One region of the Neobacillus sp. PVCKKU3 genome, then DNA from elsewhere that is predicted to be linked to it. Evidence: predicted binding sites of a transcription regulator. Region 1 holds the regulator's gene; each other region holds the start of a gene.
What was found. The regulator LexA, encoded in region 1, represses DNA repair genes until DNA is damaged. The targets are predictions, from matches to a motif close to CGAACATATGTTCG.

Region 1 (5,102 bases):
ATACGCCTTCCATTAAGTCGCCGTCTCCACAAACACTGTATGTAAAATGATTCACAAGTTCATATTTGTCTTTGTTATAAACGCTAGCAACATGACGTTCTGCCATAGCCATTCCCACTGCCATTGCAATACCTTGACCAAGCGGACCAGTCGTTGCTTCTACTCCCTCAGTATGACCATACTCAGGATGTCCAGGAGTTTTGCTTCCCCATTGACGGAATTGCTTTAAATCATCCATGGATAAATTATAGCCGGATAAATGAAGCATGCTGTATAGCAATGCAGAGCCATGACCTGCGGACAATACGAAACGGTCACGGTTGAACCAATGTGGATTTTTTGGGTTGTGGTTCATAAATCTTGTCCATAATGTATAAGTCATTGGAGCGGCACCCATCGGCATTCCAGGGTGTCCAGAGTTTGCTTTCTCGATAGCATCAATTGAAAGCGTACGAATCGTGGTGACAGATAAATCATCAATTGTGTTAAACATCTTTTTACAACCTTCCTTCTTCGGAAAATACAAACAACTTTAATATTATAGTGCTGTGGATTTTTATTCAACAAATTACTACTTATTTTGCAGCAAAATTCACTTTATTATTTATTTTGACACATGTAAGCGCAGTATATGTAAAAAGGAATACAAATAAATTGTATTCCCAGATTCATTAATGAAGATTATTTTTTTTCCTGATTTTTATTTTCTCAGGTGTAACGTCATTCCCAAGTGGATCAATTATTTTTGTATTTGTCAGGGTATCCAGCATTTGCGACCGAAAAGTAGCTAAATATTCACTTCTAAGTGATGACTGCTCTTTTGCTTCTTTTTCTGTTAAACCCGTCGCTTTCTTTTTCCTTGCCAATTCGTTGATTCTGGCCATTTTTTCCTTGGATAGCATTCAAGTACATTCCTTTCCAAAAAAACTGCTAACATTAAGACAAGATTGTACTAGAAAAGAATTCACCTGGCAAGGATGAAGGTTTATTCCTCCTGCTCTTCAATGAATTCCTGGTATCTTCTATGTACAGTGGCTTTCGAAATGTTATAACCAAAGCCCCTTAATGTTGCGGCAATTTCTGAAAAGGTCAGGCCATTTTTTCTCAACCTGACGATTTCTAGGACAGGCACTTCAATTTTATCCCGGCCCGAATGTTCGCCTAGATTCTTTAAATTTTTTTCCGGCTTATAGCCTTGTTCAACTGCCCGCTTCATGCCGCGTTTTATTTTTACATTATGAAGCTTGCGCTGGTACTCTTCCACCATGCTGACGATTTTTAGCACCATTGAATCCGATTCGGAAAGCTGCAATTCACCATTATGCGAAATGCTGTATAGTTTAATTCCTTCTTTTAAAATGCAATGCAGGATGGCGATCTTGGCATTCCCTCGGCCGAGCCTTGTTTCATCCTGGATCAGGACAGCTTGGACTTGCTTATCTTTAATGCGCTCTAAAAGCTGCAGGATACCATCTCTGTCGAAATCATAGCCGCTCGCCTGCTCTTTAATAATTGAATCGATATGGAATTGATAACGGTTGGCGAGCTGGACAAGCTCGTCTTCCTGGCGTCTCAATGATGTTTCCTGCGTTTCCTTATTCGTGCTTACGCGGCAATAGATGATTGCGTTCATTTTTTAGGTCCTTCCTATTTCTCTAATGCACTTGCTAATTCCCTTTCTGGGGGAGCCTCATTACTAACCGGTATTAAAATTTCTTCACCTGGAAAAATTTCATCCCCTACATCGCGATTATGTTTTTTCACCCAGTTGACGAATTCCTTGTTCGATAATGAATGCTCGCCTGCATACTTTTGAGAAATTTCCCATAGTGTGTCTCCGTCTGTTACAGTCACTTTCAAATATTTATCCTGATTTTTCGGACTTTGCTGAAATGCTAGTACAAATGCTAATGAGCAGCTTAATAATAGAAGAATAATAGCGTACGAGTATTGGTTCCATATTTTTTTCATTAAAAACACCCCTGATTAGAATGTATGTTCGTTTTATTTGATTTGATTATAATCCGAACGTTTGTTTGTTGTCAAGCTTTATTCGAACTTATGTTTGTATAAATTATGCGAACATGTTATAATAAAGACAACATTAACCAGGCGAGGTGTAATTTATCATGGTAAAAGTATCAAAGCGGCAGCAGGATATCCTTGATTTCATAAAAGGAGAAGTGAAAACAAAGGGATATCCGCCATCTGTTCGGGAAATTGGCGAAGCAGTCGGACTGGCATCGAGTTCTACTGTACATGGGCATTTAGCCAGATTAGAAAGCAAGGGTTTAATTAGACGAGATCCAACAAAACCAAGGGCTATCGAAATCCTAGAAGCGGATGAAGCTGCTCATATCCCACGAAACCATGTTGTAAATGTCCCAGTTGTCGGTAAAGTTACTGCCGGACTGCCGATTACGGCCATTGAAAATGTTGAGGAATACTTTCCTCTTCCTGAAAGACTTGCTCCTTCTAGCGAGAATGTCTTTATGCTTGAAATCATGGGAGAAAGTATGATTGAAGCAGGGATTCTTGACGGGGATTACGTTATTGTCAAGCAACAGCCGTCTGCTAACAACGGGGATATCGTTGTTGCGATGACCGAAGAAGACGAGGCTACCTGTAAGAGATTCTTCAAGGAGAAAGACTACATCCGCCTGCAGCCGGAAAACTCTACGATGGATCCAATCATTTTAAACAATGTTACCATTTTGGGGAAAGTTATTGGGGTTTATCGGCAGATTCATTAGTTAATAGATTTCCCAGAGTCCAATCTGTATTTTGATTGGGCTTTTTTTAATTTAATTGGATTGGGATTACCTTTTTAACTTTGAATGGATAGTCTCCTACCCCTGACCAAAAAGTTAAGATTAAACGCTCTCTTTTTTTATCTTTCCCATCTCAAACAAAAAAATAGCAAAAAACCCCTAACGTCTAGCGTCAGGGGTTTTCATCATATTAATACATGCTCATATATTGTTCGCGTTCCCAAGGGTGAACGACAGTACGGAACATATCCCATTCAATCTCTTTTGCTTCCACGAAGTGTTCGAAGATATGCTCGCCTAAGCCAGAAACGATAACTTCGTTTGATTTCAATAGCTCAAGTGCTGCTGCCAATGTTGCTGGAAGATCGATGATGCCTTCTTCGATTCTTTCTTCCTTCGTCATAACATAGATGTTACGGTCAACTGGTGCTGGAGGAGTTAATTTGTTTTTGATACCATCTAGACCTGCTTTTAAAATAACAGCCAATGCTAGGTATGGGTTTGCTGCAGGGTCCACGCTGCGAACCTCAATCCGTGTGCTCAAGCCGCGAGAAGCAGGGATACGAACAAGCGGTGAACGGTTTTGTGCAGACCATGCTACATAACAAGGTGCCTCGTAACCTGGAACCAAACGCTTATAAGAGTTAACAGTTGGGTTGGTAACTGCTGTGAAATATGGTGCATGCTTTAGCACACCAGCGATAAATTGACGTGCAGTATCGCTCATTTGTAGGTCGCCTGTTGGCTCAAAGAATGCATTTTTACCATTATTGAATAAGGAAACGTTACAGTGCATTCCTGAACCGTTTACGCCGAATAATGGCTTTGGCATGAAGGTTGCATGCAAACCGTGCTTGCGGGCAATGGTTTTTACAACAAGCTTGAAAGTTTGGATTTGGTCACATGCTGTAAGAGCATCTGCATATTTAAAATCGATTTCGTGCTGGCCTGGAGCCACTTCGTGGTGGGAAGCTTCGATTTCAAAGCCCATTTCTTCAAGCTCAAGTACGATATCACGGCGGCAGTTTTCGCCAAGGTCTGTAGGAGCTAAGTCAAAGTATCCACCTTGGTCGTTCAATTCCAAAGTTGGCTCGCCTTTTTGGTCTAATTTAAATAGGAAGAATTCCGGCTCAGGTCCAAGGTTGAAATCAGTGAAGCCAAGCTCTTCCATTTCTTTTAATACACGCTTTAAGTTGCTGCGCGGGTCACCGGAGAATGGTGTTCCGTTAGAATTGTAAATATCACAGATTAGGCGGGCAACTTTTCCTTTTTCAGCAGTCCAAGGGAATACTACCCAAGTGTTTAAGTCTGGATATAGGTACATATCAGATTCTTCAATACGTACGAATCCTTCAATAGAGGAGCCGTCAAACATCATTTTGTTATCAAGCGCCTTTTCTAACTGGCTGATTGGAATTTCCACGTTTTTGATGGTTCCAAGAATGTCAGTAAACTGAAGGCGGATAAATTTAACGTTTTCTTCTTTAGCCAAGCGTTGAATATCTTCTTTTGTGTACTTCGGCATTTGCAATTCCTCCAATTTTATTAAAAATTAATGAAAAAAGCGTGAAAGATCTCCTTGTCTCAATGACGAACGATTCAGTCTGTTTGAATGCATCAGTTCATTGCGAAGAAGTTTCCTCAGCTCATCATCGGTAACCTCGCGCTTTGCACTTTTCGCTTGCTGTTCAAGCAGCGACTCTTGCTGTTCTTTGACCAATAATAACTGCTTAATGCCAGCCATATTGATTCCCTGGTCAATTAAGTCTTTTATTTCCAACAGCCTGTCAATGTCATTTAGGCTGTAAAGTCGCCTGTTTCCCTCCGTACGTGCCGGAGATATCAATTGGTGTTCTTCATAGTAGCGAATTTGCCTGGCGGTAAGTTCGGTCAGCTGCATCACTGTACCGATGGGAAACAATGGCATTGATCGGCGAATTTCTTTTCCACTCACCAATTTTCTCCTCCCTTTTGCTAATTTATATTTGTATTATATTTGGTGTTAGGAAATATGTCAATGATATGTAAGATAATCTAACATGGTTTTTTAATAGTTTCTTATAATCGTAATTTTTGACTGTAAACCCTGGCAAGAGGAGTGATGATTCATTGATAACGACCGAACCCAATCGGATTTCTCTGGTAGAGGAGTTATGGAGCGGTCATAACGACTGAATTGGGGTTGCCCTCTTTGCTTCGGGCGTTATGAAGCCGCTCATAACGACTGAACAGGTATTATCTTCTTTGTTTCGGGCGTTATGAGGCCTCCATAACGACTGAATTGGGATTTTTCTTTTTGATTCGGGTGTTATGAAGCGTTCATAACGACTG
Region 2 (5,102 bases), on a different contig from region 1:
TTGGCTTGTCGAAGGCATTCAAACGCTGGGCTGAGGACTCGGTGAAACATAAAATGCTGCACACCCCGGTCTACCTATTCTGGTTATCCTTGTTTGCCTTTGTTGCGGTACTGCCATTAAGCTATATCAGCTTTTCCTTATCAAAAACATATCATATTTCAACGCAATCCTTTCCTTCGTGGATGAAGGACGAACTGATTGATTTTTGGCTTAATTATGCAACATGGCTCATTATTGTTCCTGTTTTATACTGGTTAATGAGAAAAAGCCAAAAACGATGGTGGCTTTACGCCTGGCTATTGTCGGTTCCGTTCACTCTATTTATGATGTTTATTCAGCCTGTCATTATCGATCCGTTATATAATGACTTTTACCCTTTGAAAGATAAAGCATTAGAAACCAAAATCCTGACATTGGCTGATAAGGCCCATATCCCTGCGGAGCATGTCTTTGAGGTGAATATGGCGGAAAAAACAAATGCCATGAATGCCTACGTCGCTGGGATTGGCTCCAATGCCCGGATTGTCCTCTGGGATACTACCTTAAATAAACTCTCAGATGAGCAAATTTTATTTATCATGGCTCACGAGATGGGGCATTATGTGGAGAAGCATATATATTGGGGAATTGCCGGCTACCTGCTGCTATCGCTTCTCGGGTTGTATGTAACCTACCGGATGATGAATTGGGCGGTTGCCCGCTTTGGAAAAGAACTGAAAATTTCCAACACAAAGGATATACGGTCGCTCCCGTTATTTTACATGATTATCTCAATGCTGCTATTTGCTTCAAGCCCGCTGTCAAATCTCGTCTCCCGCTATCAGGAAACAAGGGCTGACACCTATGCAATTGAGATGACGAAAAATCCGGATGCCGCCATCACATCATTTCAAGAGTTGACACGCAATGGCTTAAGTCAAGTCAATCCGCCGATGCTGGTGAAAATTTTCCGCTACACCCACCCGCCAATGCTGGACCGAATTTCCAAACTGGAAGAATATGAGGTCAAGCATCGAACAGAATAAAATTTTATTAAAAAAAGTTGAGGATCATTGATCTTCAGCTTTTTTCGCTTGCCAAAAAGAAAAACCGTCAATGACGGTTTAATGTGAAAATATTCAAGTTCCAAACTTCTTATTGATTTCCCTAAGCTGGCCCGATAACTGGATGAACAACTTTTTGTCCCGCCGATCAATAGCCGAGTCAATTTTCCGCAGCAATTTTTCCTTTTCAACCGTAAGCTGGATTTCCGATAAAAGCATGTCGATGTAGAGGTCCTGGACGAAATTCTCTTTCCTTTGGTTCCGTTTCATGGCAGCAACTTTCATTAAGTCCGTGTAGGATTTTTCATTCACGAAAATCACCTCTGATGCTTTTTTTTATTATATGGATTTTTTAGAATATTATCAATAATATTTATAATTTTCGGTAAACTTTTTCCTTGACAGGATTTGTGAATAATTTAGTAACAATTCAGAAAAGTAAATGCTTTGGGAAATAAAAGTGTTAAGATATGGTGGAAGTCATATGAATAGGAGTTGACAAGTTTGAAAAAACAAATAGAAGAGTATGAGATTAATTCATGTACCATGTTTTTGGCACCAATGGAATACGGAAGTAAAGTATACACAAAGATTATTGAGGTGGATGATGAATTTATTTCACCTTTTAAACCCTTAGACATCATCAAAAAAAGCTGCGACTATTTTGGCGTTGATTATGAAAGCAGAAAGAAGGGGACTAGACAACTAATTGGATATTCCCGTAAGATTCCTATTGCCATTGAGCCTGCAAACCATATATTCTTTTTTCCAACCACATCACCGAGCCGCCCTGAATGTATTTGGATTTCACATGAGCACGTTGAGAATTACCGTCGTCTAGGGCCTCATCAAACTCAAGTTACTTTCCAAAATAAACAAACGCATCTTTTTTCAGTTTCATTTGGGATTATTGAAGGACAAATGTTAAGAACAGCCTTATTAAAAACAAAGCTCCTCCAAAGAATCGAAGGTAATAAAAAAATGACTTACCTATTTAATGCTCCAAAGCCTATTAAAGCCTCTGAACATTCACATGATTATAAATAAAAATGACTTTATGGCGGGTTAACGGGACAGGTGTTTTTTTAATAAGTAGGTTTCCATTAATTCTTGGACCTTATTGCGGATGCGCGGATTAAAATAATTATGATGCTCTTCATAACCTTTATAGATAAACATGTACATGGTAAAGGCATCGTCCCGTTTGGTTTCACTAACCTGAAGCTTATTCTTTTTCATATATTGCTTTACCTCGGCTAGTTCCCCCTGAATAGCCTTCATCGTTACTTCGATTAACTCCAAATATGGCTTTTTTAATTTAAATGGACTCTTCTCCACCACATTCAAATCCCTATTTAAGATCGTTAAAACCATTGGTAAATAAATGGCTTTTTCCATAATATCACGGTCATTCTCCGGAATTCGCGTCATAATAAGATCTCACCCTTCATTTTATACGAACTTACGTTCTTGTTTTTATTTTACAAAAAAGAAAACAGAAATGCAATACTGCTGCCACGCTTCTAGCTTTGCTTTAGGTGAGCTTTTTAATTGAAATATTCGACAAATTCATGAGAAAGTTTTTATTAATAGAAGGATATCTGATAGGGGAAAATGAATTAAAGAAGAAACGAAGGATAGAAAAAAACAGTCATATATAGTGGTGAAACCCAAAAATACATAGATTAAGGTGATAAACATGCGAGCTGATAAACATCGAAATAAGAAAAGGAGAAGATGGAAATCCGTATTATTGGTGTTATTACTTTTAATTGGGGCCGGAGCGGCTTACTCCTATTTTCAATATAAACAGGGTGTCAATCAATCATTAAAAAAAATTGATAATGAAACGAAAGAGCAAAAGGTAGTGTATAAATTTGATGGACAGAAGGATCAGTATGGTGACACAAATGTTCTGATGCTCGGAAGCGATTCGCGCGGGGAAGAAAAAGCTCGCTCAGATACCATCATGATTGGCCATTATAACGAGGACAAAGGGACTTTTAAACTTACCTCGATTATGCGCGACAGCTATGTGGCCATCCCTGGGCATGGCAAGCATAAAATAAATTCTGCTTTCGCCATTGGCGGTCCGGAGTTAATGAGACAAACGATTAAGCAGAATTTTGATATTGATTTGCAATATTATGCGATTGTTGATTTCCAAGGGTTTGTCCAGCTGATTGATGAAGCGTTCCCCCATGGAGTAGAAATCGATGTGGAGAAGAAAATGTCCGCATATGTTGATCCACCGCTGCAGCCCGGGCTGCAAAAGTTGAATGGCCAGCAGATGTTAAGTTATGTCCGCTTCCGTCATGATGCCATTGGTGATTTTGGGCGGGTCGAGCGGCAGCAGAAGGCAGTACAGGCCATTGGTGACCAATTAAGTGCGATTCAAACCCTTCCAAAGCTGCCAAAGTTAATAGGTGTGGTGGCTCCTTACGTTAATACAAATATGAAAACATCGGATATCCTCTTTATGGGGAAAGACTTCTTCGCCGATAAAAGAGGAAGTGTCGAAACATTACGGATCCCTGTTGATAACAGTTTTGAAGAGACGCGGGTTAAAGGGGAGGGCGCCATTTTGGATATAAATCTTGCAAAAAATAAAGAGGCGCTTCACCAATTTATTACAAAATAATACTTGTCTAGGATATAAAATAGAATTAGAAGCGGGTAGGAGAACACGGATGGATTTTGAAACATTTAAAGCTTGGTTTACACTCGAAAATATCATGAACCTTATTCAGGACTATAAAGCCCTTGGGCCTTTGCCTGGAATTCTGTTGACGATACTTGAAGCCTTCCTGCCGTTTCTCCCATTATTTCTATTTGTGATGGCCAATGCTAGTGCTTTTGGACTCTGGCTGGGATTTCTGTATTCCTGGCTGGGTGCCTGCATTGGCGCGCTGCTAGTCTTTTCGTTCATCAGAAAATATGGGCAAAAACGATTGCTTGCCTTTTTGCCGAGGCACCAGAAAGTCCGAAAGCTGATGGACTGGGTGGAACGGCATGGGTTTGGCCCGTTGTTTTTGCTGCTTTGTTTTCCCTTTACACCATCTGCAGTGGTTAATATTGTTGCTGGGCTTTCGAAGCTAAGCTTTGCCCAGTATATGCTTGCAGTATGCATTGGAAAAATGGTGATGATTTTTACCATTAGTTTCATTGGATATGATATTCGCTCCTTGGTTACTCAGCCGTTTCGGACGATTATTGTTTTTATTTCCATTTTTATTCTTTGGTTCGCTGGAAGAAGAATTGAAGCAAGACTAAACAAACATGAAAAAAATGGACATGTGGAGGAGAAGCACCAGGGGAAAGAACTAAAAAAACGGAGGGGATAAAGTGAGGAGTGAATGGAGACAGGAAGGAATCGAATGGGTTAAGGCTTTTGCAATCGGTATTATTATTTTCGTTTTTATTCGAACATTTTTTTTCTCGAATTATGTAGTTGAAGGTGAATCGATGATGCCCACTCTCCAGGATGGGAATAAACTTGTTGTTAACAAGCTGGGCTTTCAAACAGGCGAACTGGAAAGATTCGATGTTATTGTTTTTCATGCTAATGAAAAAGAGGATTTTGTCAAACGGATTATCGGCCTTCCCGGCGACAAAATTGAATATCGAGATGACCAATTATTTATTAATGGCCATAAATATGAAGAACCTTTTTTAAAGAAGTATAAACAAGAGGCACTTGGTATGAAATTGACAGGTGATTTCAGTTTAAAAGAGATTACCGGTGAAGATAAGGTCCCTGAGGGAAAATTATTTGTCCTTGGCGATAATCGTTTGGGAAGCTGGGACAGCAGACACTTTGGATTCATTTCAGAAAGCCAGGTGGTCGGTAAAGTTGACCTGCGGTACTGGCCGTTGGATGAGTTGGGCGTTCATTTTTAAAAAATAATAAACTTCTAGTCAGATTGTCGAGAAAGGGTATTTTTCTCGGCAATTTTCTTATCTATGCTAATGGGCTTGTTGATTTCCGCTCCGGGCACTCGCTTTCCGCGGGGAGGTCCTGGAGCCTCCTCGGCGCTGAAAGCGCCTGCGGGGTCTCCA
Region 3 (5,102 bases), on a different contig from region 1:
TGTCCCTAAGAAAATAGAATCTATTTTAATAATAAAATTGGTACGGAAAATTGTAAATATTTAAAATATTAAATGTTAAAAATAGTTAAATTATCCCAAAAATCGGAAACATACTTCGTCTTTTGATAAGCATTCTTCAACATAAAGAGGGAATTTTCTCCTATTTTTTCAAGTGATTAGGTTTGGTAAAATATTCATTATTCGTTAAAATAGGAAATTGGAATTATATCCCGTATCATAGGGAAGAATTAACGCTTTAAAGCATTCGAGGTCAGGCATCGCTTGGCAATGCATTAAAGTGATGATTAGGAGGGGTTTTGTGAAGAAGCGAGATAACCCACTGGACAAGCGGTTTAAGATTGCCCACCGGGAAGCGTTAATCGGCGTGGTTTTGGTTGTAATCAATTTTGTATGGTGGTACGGGTTTGCTTACGGTTTGGGGTCCAAAAAGGTAGAGGATTACTCATACATATTCGGCTTGCCGGCCTGGTTTTTCTATAGCTGCATCGCCGGATTTATCGTAATGGTCATTCTTGTCAGCCTGACCGTGAAGTTTCTATTTAAAGATGTACCGTTTGAAGAGGAAGAGAGGAATGCCGAGTGAACTGGGCAGTCATTACGCCATTAATTATTTTTTTATTCATCATTTTTGCTGTCGGCTTCTGGTCGAATAAATTTGTCCTCAAATCCAACTCATTTTTGGAGGAATATTTTTTAGGTGAACGTCAAATGGGCGGTTTCATTCTTGCGATGACGATGGTCGCCACTTATGGCAGTGCTTCAAGCTTTATCGGCGGACCGGGTGTAGCCTATACACAAGGTCTGGGCTGGGTGCTGCTGGCGATGGCTCAGCTGGCGACCGGATATTTTACCTTAATGGTCTTGGGAAAGAAATTTGCGATTATTTCCCGCCAGTATAAGGCCATTACCTTGATTGATTTTTTGAAAAATCGTTATCATAGCAAAACAGTCGTTCTTTTATCAGCAGCCAGTATTATTATTTTTCTATTCTCATCGATGACGGCTCAATGGATTGGCGGGGCAAGGTTGGTGGAGTCGTTAACTGGACTGCCGTATACGGTTGCATTATTAATCTTTGCTTTCTCAGTCCTTGTTTTTGTTATTGTGGGCGGTTTCCGGGCTGTTGCTCTGACGGATACGATTCAAGGTGTCGTCATGTTCATGGGAACTTTAATTCTTCTTATTGCCACCATTAAGGCAGGCGGAGGAATCCCAAGGATCATATCCGATTTGGCGGCAGAAAATCCTAACTTAATCAGCCCATTTGGTGCCGAACGCACTTTAACACCGGCGTATGTTTCCTCGTTTTGGATTTTAGTTGGGATTGGCGTCGTCGGTCTGCCGCAGATTGCGGTTCGGGCCATGTCCTATAAAAACTCAAAGGCAATGCATAATGCCATTATCATTGGAACAGTTGTGGTCGGCTTTATCATGCTTGGCATGCACCTCATTGGCGTTTTCGCAAGACCAGTGCTCCCAGGTGTTAAAATCGGCGATACCGTTATGCCGCTGCTTTCCATGAAAGTGCTCCCGCCGTTTGTTGCGGGTATCGTGCTGGCGGCTCCGATGGCGGCCATCATGTCAACAGTTGATGCCCTGTTGATTTTGGTCAGCTCGGCATTGGTGAAGGATGTTTATCTAAATTATATTAAACCGTCCGCCAGCGACCAGCAAATTAAAAAGGTAAGTTTCAGCGTAACGGCGATTATTGGTGTCATGGTCATTTTGCTCGCCTTGAGTCCGCCGGATTTAATCATTTGGCTCAATCTATTTTCGTTTGGCGGCTTGGAGTCCGTGTTTATTTGGCCGGTTATTTTAGGCTTGTATTGGAGCAAGGGGAATAAATATGGGGCGATTACTTCGATGATTTTGGGGATGAGTTCGTACATTATCTTTGACCGATTTTATCCTAATTCCCTCGGCGTGCACACGGTGGTGCTGCCAATCCTGATTTCCCTGGCTGGATTTGTCGTGGCAAGTATGTTTACTGATTCTAAAACCAGCAGTCTTGGACTGGAAAAATAGGCAGCTTTTCAGGATGCCCCCGCTTCGGAACTATTTTTGTTGCAATTTTCTTTGTGAATTTTTAAAATGAATTAACAGAATGAAGAGGTGGGGGATCCCATTGGTAGAGGTTATTCGCCATTTATCGGCGCTTATCATGCCAGGTTTATTAGTGTTATTTTTTACAAGGGTTACATACAATCGGGTGATTGGCCTTGTCCTGACGGTGGCGCTTATCGCAGCTTCTGTATACAAGGGGTATACCAATACGTTTGTCCTGATTGTCATTGATGCCTTTTCGCTGACCGCCGGCTTCTGGCTCGCCGCGAAAATGAAGCCCAAAACCGTTAGAAAAATTGATGGATAATAGTCTGCCTTAATTGGCAGGCTTTTTTTAGTTTAAATGAGGCTCTTTTTGCCCTGGGAAGGGTAAAAGAGGGTGCCACCGGTAAAAATAGACCTCTTATTTTTACTAGAAAGAGTTTTTTACAAAGGAAAGAAGGAAATAGATAAAAAACGAATATTAGTTCGCATATTATTGGTTTGATTTTGGGTAAATGTGTTAAAATGTTAATATGAAATTTAGGAGGATACACTTTCTAGCTGCCTCAAGAAAGTGTGAACGGTAGTTTTCTAAAAAGGGAGGGAAACCGTGTGAAGGACCAATTTGAGTTAGTTTCAAAGTATTCCCCACAAGGCGACCAGCCGGGTGCCATTAAAGAACTTGTCGAAGGCATCCGAAACAATAAGAAGTACCAGACGCTTCTTGGTGCAACAGGTACGGGGAAGACTTTTACCATTTCAAACGTGATAAAGGAAATTAATAAACCAACCCTTGTCATCGCCCACAATAAAACATTAGCCGGCCAGCTTTACAGTGAGTTCAAGGAGTTTTTTCCAAACAACGCAGTAGAGTATTTTGTCAGCTATTACGATTATTATCAGCCGGAAGCGTACGTTCCGCAGACAGATACGTTTATTGAAAAAGATGCCAGCATCAACGATGAGATTGATAAACTGCGGCACTCCGCGACTTCTTCTTTGTTCGAACGCAAGGACGTCATCATCATCGCCAGCGTATCCTGCATTTACGGCCTCGGTTCGCCGGAGGAATACCGGGAGATGGTGGTTTCCCTCCGCACTGGCATGGAAATTGAGCGCAATCAGCTGCTTCATCGTCTGGTTGATATCCAATATGAACGAAATGATATCGATTTTAAGCGCGGGACGTTCCGTGTACGTGGCGATGTGGTCGAGATATTCCCGGTTTCCCGCGATGAACACTGTATGCGGGTTGAATTTTTCGGGGATGAAATTGACAGGATCCGCGAGGTTGACGCCCTGACCGGTGAAATCATCGGTGAACGCGATCATGTGGCAATTTTCCCGGCATCCCACTTCGTTACCAGGGAAGAGAAGATGCGAATAGCCATCGAGAATATTGAAAAAGAGCTTGAAGAACGGCTTGCCATAATGCGTGAAAACAATAAGCTGCTGGAGGCACAGCGGCTGGAACAGCGCACCCGCTATGACTTAGAAATGATGCGTGAAATGGGTTTTTGTTCCGGAATCGAGAACTACTCGCGCCATCTGACCCTCAGACCGGCAGGCTCGACACCATATACATTATTAGATTATTTTCCAGAAGACTTCCTTATAGTAATTGACGAGTCGCACGTAACCCTGCCGCAAATCAGGGGAATGTTCAATGGCGACAAGGCGCGGAAGGAAGTTCTGGTTGAACATGGTTTCCGCCTTCCATCTGCGTTGGATAACCGACCGCTCACGTTTGACGAGTTTGAAAAACATATCAATAACATCGTCTTCGTTTCAGCGACACCGGGACCTTATGAGCAAGAGCATACACCAGAAATGATAGAGCAAATCATTCGCCCAACTGGACTACTAGATCCAACCATCGATGTCCGTCCAATCCAAGGGCAAATTGATGACCTGATTGGCGAAATTCAGGATCGCGTTAAACGAAACGAACGCGTCCTGGTCACGACTTTAACGAAAAAAATGTCCGAAGACTTAACGGATTATCTGAAGGAAATTGGCATCAAGGTCCAGTATTTGCACTCTGAGATCAAAACGCTTGAGCGGATTGAAATTATCCGTGAGCTTCGTCTTGGTAAATACGATGTTTTGGTCGGAATCAACCTGCTCCGGGAAGGTCTCGATATTCCAGAGGTTTCTTTGGTTACCATTCTTGATGCCGACAAGGAAGGCTTCCTCCGTTCGGAACGTTCCTTGATTCAGACGATCGGCCGGGCGGCCCGGAATGCAAACGGTCATGTCATCATGTATGCGGACCGAATGACCAATTCAATGGAATTGGCCATCAGCGAGACGAAGCGCCGCCGTGCTATACAAGAGGAGTACAATGAAAAGCATGGCATTACGCCTAAGACTATTCAGAAGGATATCCGTGATGTCATCCGCGCTACCCATGCGGCGGAAGAACAGGAAGATTACAAACCGACTGCAGCATTTGGCAAGATGACGAAGAAGGAACGAGACAAACTGATTGGCGATATGGAAAAAGAAATGAAGGCTGCCGCCAAAGCGCTTGATTTTGAGCGTGCCGCAGAGCTTCGTGATTTAATTTTGGAATTAAAGGCGGAAGGGTAACAAAACACCGCTTTTATAAACGGAAGGATGACGTAATGCATGGCAATGGAAAAATTAATTGTGAAAGGTGCCAGAACCCACAATTTAAAAAATGTCGATGTCACCATTCCGAGAGATAAGCTTGTTGTATTGACAGGACTTTCCGGGTCAGGAAAGTCCTCGCTCGCGTTTGATACGATTTATGCAGAAGGTCAGCGCCGCTATGTGGAATCACTCTCGGCCTACGCAAGGCAGTTTCTCGGACAAATGGATAAGCCCGATGTGGACATGATCGAAGGTTTGTCTCCGGCAATTTCAATCGATCAAAAAACAACTAGCCGGAATCCGCGCTCAACGGTCGGAACGGTGACCGAAATCTACGATTATTTAAGATTGTTATTTGCCAGAGTCGGACATCCAACCTGTCCGATTCACCATATTGAAATCTCCTCACAAACCATTGA

Region 2: the regulator LexA is predicted to act here: its motif matches at 2,501-2,514, upstream of ACNQGS_RS11390 (YhjD family protein).
Region 3: the regulator LexA is predicted to act here: its motif matches at 2,543-2,556, upstream of uvrB (excinuclease ABC subunit UvrB).

Annotation. Positions count from the first base shown of each region.
Region 1 covers NZ_JBLVQN010000045.1:26,804-31,905, reverse strand. The annotation lists gene tkt (transketolase) at 1-493, opposite strand, end outside; gene ACNQGS_RS23930 (DUF896 domain-containing protein) at 672-902, opposite strand; gene ACNQGS_RS23925 (YneB family resolvase-like protein) at 986-1,633, opposite strand; gene yneA (cell division suppressor protein YneA) at 1,648-1,971, opposite strand; gene lexA (transcriptional repressor LexA) at 2,130-2,753, shown strand; gene glnA (type I glutamate--ammonia ligase) at 2,962-4,296, opposite strand; gene ACNQGS_RS23905 (MerR family transcriptional regulator) at 4,324-4,698, opposite strand.
Region 2 covers NZ_JBLVQN010000014.1:27,839-32,940, forward strand. The annotation lists gene ACNQGS_RS11375 (M48 family metallopeptidase) at 1-1,025, shown strand, start outside; gene ACNQGS_RS11380 (IDEAL domain-containing protein) at 1,119-1,355, opposite strand; gene ACNQGS_RS11385 (competence protein ComK) at 1,548-2,090, shown strand; gene ACNQGS_RS11390 (YhjD family protein) at 2,109-2,474, opposite strand; gene ACNQGS_RS11395 (LCP family protein) at 2,743-3,684, shown strand; gene ACNQGS_RS11400 (TVP38/TMEM64 family protein) at 3,734-4,387, shown strand; gene lepB (signal peptidase I) at 4,389-4,943, shown strand.
Region 3 covers NZ_JBLVQN010000007.1:26,628-31,729, reverse strand. The annotation lists gene ACNQGS_RS06605 (YhdT family protein) at 320-604, shown strand; gene panF (sodium/pantothenate symporter) at 601-2,046, shown strand; gene ACNQGS_RS06595 (CsbA family protein) at 2,147-2,392, shown strand; gene uvrB (excinuclease ABC subunit UvrB) at 2,680-4,659, shown strand; gene uvrA (excinuclease ABC subunit UvrA) at 4,699-5,102, shown strand, end outside.